Linked DNA regions of Duganella zoogloeoides. Each later gene encodes a partner of the first gene's protein in a complex. Links are inferred from orthologs where the notes say so. Each region holds a gene or a part of one and is shown on either strand. Other genes may lie near its edges. The genes, in order: pmbA and tldD.

What was found.
Region 2: the proteins of pmbA (region 1) and tldD are in contact, whole or in part, in a solved structure (PDB 5NJ9), measured with the Escherichia coli proteins. The link is inferred for Duganella zoogloeoides from one-to-one orthologs.

Annotation. Positions count from the first base shown.
Region 1 is NZ_CP140152.1:5,180,183-5,183,353, reverse strand. What follows is about bases 283-3,134. They hold pmbA (metalloprotease PmbA), read left to right. Parts: upstream 283-958; coding sequence 959-2,311; downstream 2,312-3,134. Other genes in these bases: SR858_RS22840 (hypothetical protein), read right to left, coding at 2,396-3,134; yjgA (ribosome biogenesis factor YjgA), read right to left, coding at 283-864. In the rest of the region: mog (molybdopterin adenylyltransferase), read right to left, coding at 1-275; more of yjgA, read right to left, coding at 265-282; more of SR858_RS22840, read right to left, coding at 3,135-3,171.
Region 2 is NZ_CP140152.1:4,744,067-4,747,244, forward strand. Bases 34-2,892 are described here. They hold tldD (metalloprotease TldD), read right to left. Parts: upstream 2,264-2,892; coding sequence 803-2,263; downstream 34-802. Other genes in these bases: SR858_RS20955 (TonB-dependent receptor), read left to right, coding at 34-765; SR858_RS20965 (carbon-nitrogen hydrolase family protein), read right to left, coding at 2,283-2,892. Also shown: more of SR858_RS20955, read left to right, coding at 1-33; more of SR858_RS20965, read right to left, coding at 2,893-3,083; SR858_RS20970 (YhdP family protein), read right to left, coding at 3,104-3,178. UniProt on the Escherichia coli protein: Metalloprotease involved in CcdA degradation. Suppresses the inhibitory activity of the carbon storage regulator (CsrA).

The DNA.
Region 1 (3,171 bases):
GCTTCGGGCGTGACATCGCGCCGCGCCGGGCCGGTGCCGCCGGTGGTCAGTACCAGGTGGCAGCGCGCGGTATCGACCAGTTCGACCAGCGTGGCTTCGATCTGCGCGCGCTCGTCGGCGATCAGGCGCGTTTCCACGCGATAGGGCGTGGTGATGGTGCGGGCCAGCCAGTCCTGCAGGGCGGGAATGCCCTGGTCCTGGTACACGCCGCCGCTGGCGCGGTCCGAGACCGACACCACGCCGATCACCAATACGGGTTCCACGTTACTCGTCATCTTCTTCGCTGTCGGCGTCGTCGGCTTCGGCGGCGGCGTCTTTCTTCTTCTTGGCCTCGACCTGCTTGAGGATCTGGAAGATTTCGCGGTAGGCCTTCGGCGGCTTGTTCTCGGCCTGCTCCTTGCGGGCGTTGCGAATCAGGGTGCGCAGGTGCTGCACATCGAGTTCCGGGTTTTCGGACAGCAGCACGGTGAGCGCCTTGTCGTCGGCCAGCAGCTTGTCACGGCGGCGTTCCAGCGCGTGCATGGCGGCGGTATCGGATTTCGAGGCGCCTTTCCAGCCGTCGATGGTTTGCTGGATGGCGGCGATTTCCGCTTCGTCCAGGGTGCGCATCTTTTTACCGACGAACTGCATCTGGCGGCGGCGGCCTTCGTGGTTGGTGATGGTCTGGCACTCGAGGATGGCGTCGCGCACGTCCTCGGGCATCGGCACGCGCTTGACGCGGTCGCGCGGCTCGGCCACCAGCGCTTCGCCCAGCTTTTGCAGGGCATCGACCTGGCGTTTCATCTCGGATTTGGAAGGGCGCTCGTATTCCTGTTCGAATTCGGTCGAGCTGAAGCCGACGGCGCCGCGGTTTGGATTTACCATATTATTAACTTTCGGTCCGGCGCGCAGCCGTCCCTGTAAACTGTGAACGACTGCTATGATACCCGGTTTAGTACCTTACCGACGAAAACCGCCCATGTCCGATCCCCATTTCAGCCACACGCAAGATCAGTTGCAACAGCTCGCACGCGACGTGCTGGGCTACGCAAAAGCGCAGGGCGGCACCGATTGCGAGGTCGATTTCAGCGAGGGCAGCGGCCTGTCGGTATCAGTACGCAAGAACAAGATCGAAACCATCGAGCAAAACCGCGACAAGGGCATGGGTGTGACGGTCCACATCGGCCAGCGACGGGGCAATGCCAGCACGTCCGATTTTTCCACCGCCGCCCTGAAAGCCACGGTGGAAGCGGCCTACAACATCGCCCGCTTCACCGCCGATGACGATTGCGGCGGCCTGCCCGAGGCGGAATTGCTGGAAATGGCGCCGCCCGACCTGCAACTGTTCTATCCGTGGGCAATCGACACAGCCGGCGCCGTGGAACTGGCCAAGCGCGCCGAAGCGGCCGCATTCGACGTCGATGCACGCGTGACCAATAGCGAAGGCGCGGGCGTGCACGTGCAGCAGTCGCATTTCGTTTCGGCCAACTCGCGCGGCTTCATCGGCGGGTATCCGTATTCGCGCCACACGGTATCGATGGCGGCGATTGCCGGACGCGGCGCCGGCATGCAGCGCGACGACTGGTATGTATCCGTGCGCGATGCATCGCGCATGGCCTCGCCCGAGGCGATCGGCCGGTACGCCGCCGAGCGCGCGCTGGCCAAACTCAATGCCCGCAGCCTCACCACGCGCACCTGCCCGGTGCTGTTCGAAGCGCCGCTGGCCATCGGCCTGCTGGGCGCCTATGTGCAGGCCACGTCGGGCGGGGCGCTGTATCGAAAATCGACGTTCTTTGTCGATTCCCTGGGCCAGCAGGTGCTGCCGGCGCACGTGCACATCCATGAAGACCCGCACGTGATCGGCGCGGTGGGCTCGGCCCCGTTCGACGACGAAGGCGTGAAAACCCGTGCGCGCGATGTCGTCAAAAATGGCGTGGTGCAGGGCTATTTCCTGTCCACGTATTCGGCGCGCAAGCTGGGCATGCAAACCACCGGCAACGCGGGCGGCTCGCACAACCTCACACTGTCGTCGTCGCTGACGGCGCCCGGCGACGACTTTACCGCCATGCTGCGCAAGCTCGGTACCGGCCTGCTGGTCACTGAATTGATGGGGCAGGGCACCAACTATGTCACCGGCGATTATTCGCGCGGCGCGTCGGGCTTCTGGGTGGATAACGGCGTGATCCAGTATCCGGTCGAGGAGATCACGATCGCCGGCAACATGAAAGACATGCTGGCGCAAATCGTCGCGGTTGGCGCCGACACCATGATGCGTGGCACCAAGCAGACCGGCTCGATCCTGATCGAGAAAATGGTGGTAGGCGGCGCCTGAACCTGCACGGCCAGGGCCGGCCCCTGTGGTACTGCATCAGTACTGCATGAGTACTGCTGGCGGGGCAGCCAGGGGGGCGATCATTTATCGCTTGCACAAGGCGCTGGCCGGTACGCCGCAGGCCACCAGCCGGCCCACGTCCGGATTTTTCAGGTAATCCAGGTGGGCGCGGTCCGGCCGCTCCAGCAATCCCAGCCAGGTCGGCGCGTTCGATACCAGGATGTTGAACACCTTGACGCTCTCGCTGGCGTAGCGCTCCGGTGGCAGAGCGTATGACAGCACATCGCTGGGATCGCTGAATGCGACCAGTGTCAGCAGCGCCGGAACTCGGCGCTGGTCGCTGCTGCCGCGCTGACGAAGCAGCAGTTGCAGGCTGTCGGGCGCCGCCGGTGCTGCGCCCGGGGCTGGTACGGCAATGCCGCCGGCATCGGCAGCGGTTCCAGCCCCAGCCCCAGTCCCAGCTCCAGCTCCAGCTCCAGCTCCAGCCCCAGCCCCAGCACCGGCACCAGCACCAGCCCCAGCACCAGCCCCAGCACCGGCACCGGCACCAGCACCAGCACCAGCACCAGCATCGGCAGCGACAGCGACAGAAGCGCCAGCTCCAATGCCGGTAGCTCCGACCGCACCGTCCAGCGGCTGATCGGCCAGCGACAGCAGCGGAATCTGGTTCGCCGCCATCACCAGTATCCGCATTCGCTCCATGGTGTGTCGGGCCGTGGTGGCGGCGCGCGATGCGGGCGCTTCCAGCGTCATGCGCAGCAGCGTGTCGAACATGATTTTGCTGCCCATGCTGTGTGCGATCACCACCAGCGGTACATTGTCGGCCGTGTCATCGCCGGCCAGCACGTGCAGGATGGCGT
Region 2 (3,178 bases), 440 kb from region 1 along the record:
TGCAACCAGCAGCAATACATCCGCAGCGGCGGCAACCTCAACCTCAAACCCGAGAAATCGAAGACCTTCGCACTGGGCGCCGTGTTCGAGCCGACCAATGCGCTCAGCATGTCGCTCGACTACTTCAACATCAAGATCCGCAACAAGATCGGCACGGTGTCGGAGACCACGATCTTCAACGATTACGACAAGTACGCCAGCTACTTCGTGTACTCGGCCGACGGCAAGACGCTGCAATACGTGAATGCCGTGCTCGACAACCTCGGCGAAGTCCACACGTCCGGCATCGACGCCACCTTGCGCTGGAAACTGCCGCGCAGCGCGGCCGGCGACTTTGCCTTCGTGTTCGACGGCACCTGGGTCAACAGCTACAAGTACCAGAACGAGGCCGGCGGCGCCTTTGTTGAAAACGTGGGCGTGTACGGCGACGACAACCCTGTCTTCCGCTGGAAGCACAACGCCACCATCAACTGGAAGCAAGGCGTGTGGAGCGCCAGCCTGTCGAACAAGTTCCTGAGTGGCTACGTGGACCAGAACGACGTCGATGACGAATACAAGCACAAGGTGCGCGCGTATTCGACGTTCTCGCTGTCGGGCAGCTACGCCGGCTTCAAGAACACCGACCTGACGGTGGGCGTGAAAAACCTGTTCGACACCAACCCGCCCTACACCAACCAGGGCACGACATTCCAGAGCGGTTACGATCCCCGCTACACGGATCCGCTGGGCCGCACGTTTTACGTGAAGGCGACGTACAAGTTTTAACGCAACAAAAAACCCGGCAGTGCCGGGTCTTTCATTTTTACGCCGTGCCACCGACGGTGACGCCGTCGATACGTAATGTCGGCTGTCCCACGCCCACCGGTACGCTCTGCCCCTCCTTGCCGCACACGCCCACGCCGGGGTCGAGCCGCATGTCGTTGCCGATCATCGACACGCGATTCAATACCTCCGGGCCGTTGCCGATCAGCGTGGCGCCCTTGACCGGGTACGTCACCTTGCCATCTTCGATCATGTAGGCCTCGCTGGCCGAGAACACAAACTTGCCGTTGGTGATATCGACCTGGCCGCCGCCGAAATTGACCGCGTACAAGCCGTTTTTCACCGACGCCAGGATCTCGCCCGGGTCCATGTCGCCGCCCAGCATATAGGTGTTGGTCATGCGCGGCATCGGCAGGTGGGCGAACGATTCGCGGCGGGCGTTGCCGGTGACCGGCATCTTCATCAGGCGCGCGTTCATGGTGTCCTGGATGTAGCCGGTCAGGATGCCGTCCTCGATCAGCGTGGTGCACTGGGTGGGATTGCCCTCGTCGTCGATATTGAGCGAGCCGCGGCGGTCGGGCAAGGTGCCGTCGTCCACCACGGTCACGCCCTTGGCCGCGACGCGCTCGCCGATCATGCCCGAGAACGTCGAAGAACCCTTGCGGTTGAAGTCGCCCTCGAGGCCGTGGCCGATCGCCTCGTGCAGCAGGATGCCGGGCCAGCCCGGTCCCAGCACCACGGTCATCGGACCGGCCGGCGCCGGGCGCGCATCGAGGTTGACCACGGCCGCATCGACCGCTTCGGCCGCATACGATGCCAGCAGTGCATCGCTGAAGTAATCGTAGCTGTAACGCCCGCCGCCGCCCGACGAGCCGGTTTCGCGGCGGCCATCCTGCTCGACGATCACGGTCAGCGACAGCCGCACCAGCGGCCGGATGTCGGCCGCCAGCACGCCGTCGCTGCGGGCGACCAGCACCACGTCGTATTCGCCGGCCAGGCCCGCCATCACCTGCACCACGCGCGGGTCGCGCGCGCGCGCCATCTTTTCGACGCGTTCGAGCAGCGCCACCTTGGCGGTCGCATCGAGCGACGCGAGCGGATCGTGCGGCAGGTACAGCGCCCGTCCGCCCACCGGCGTGATAGCGCCGGCCACCTTGATCTTGCCGTTGCCCACGCGGGCAATCGTGCGGGTAGCGGCCGCCGCCTCGCGCAGCGCGACTTCCGAAATATCGTCCGAGTACGAGAACGCCGTCTTGTCGCCTGAAACAGCGCGTACGCCCACGCCCTGGTCGATGGCGAAGCTGCCGGTCTTGACGATGCCCTCCTCCAGGCTCCAGCCCTCGCTCTTGGTGAACTGGAAGTACAGGTCGGCGTAATCGACCTTGTGGGTAAACATCGCCCCCAGGGTTTTCAGCAGCTTGTCCTCGTCCAGGCCGAACGGCGTGAGCAGGATGTCGCGGGCGACCGCCAGGGTGGAGAGGTTGGCTTCGAATGGCTTCATGATGGTTCTCGTACTAAATTTACATGGTCCTGTGCTTCAGCGCCGGCAAGCTCTGGCGCACGCCTTCCATGAAGGCCGGGTCGATCTCGCCGGTCACCACGCCCTCGCCTTCGGCCAGCACCGATTTCACGGTACCCCACGGGTCGATCAGCATGCTGTGGCCCCAGGTACGGCGGCCGTTCGGATGCATGCCGCCTTGCGCGGCGGCCAGCACATAGCACTGGTTTTCGATGGCGCGCGCGCGCAGCAGGATTTCCCAGTGGGCCTGGCCGGTGGTGTAGGTAAACGCCGCCGGCAGCACGATCAGCGACACCGGGCCCATGGCGCGGAACAGCTCGGGGAAGCGCAGGTCGTAGCACACCGACATGCCCACCTTGCCGAACGGCGCGTCGAGCACCCCGAGGTTTTTGCCGGGCACGATGGTCTTCGATTCGTTGTACGACTCGTTTCCCTGGCTGAAGCCGAACAGGTGGATCTTGTCGTAGCGGCCGGCCGATTCGCCCTGCGGGCTGTACACCAGCGTGGTGTTGACCACCTTGAGCGGATCACTCGAGGCCAGCGGCAGCGTGCCGCCGATCAGCCAGATGCCAAGTTCCTTCGCCAGGCCGGCCATGAAGTCCTGGATCGGGCCCTGGCCCAGCGGCTCGGCCACGGCCACCTTGTCGGCATCGTTGATGCCCATGATGGCCCAGTACTCGGGCAGCAGCACCAACAGGGCGCCGGCGGCGGCGGCATGGCGCACCAGGCGGTCGGCGGTGGCGATATTGTCCGGTACGGACGGCGAGGAAATCATCTGGATGGCGGCGACGGTATGGCGCATGGCAAGTCTCCCTGTTTTGTCTATTGTGCGCTCTTGGCCGCCGGCGGCTCCGTTTTGGCGGCGTCGAGCTTGGTGACAACCGGCGCCTTCCACGG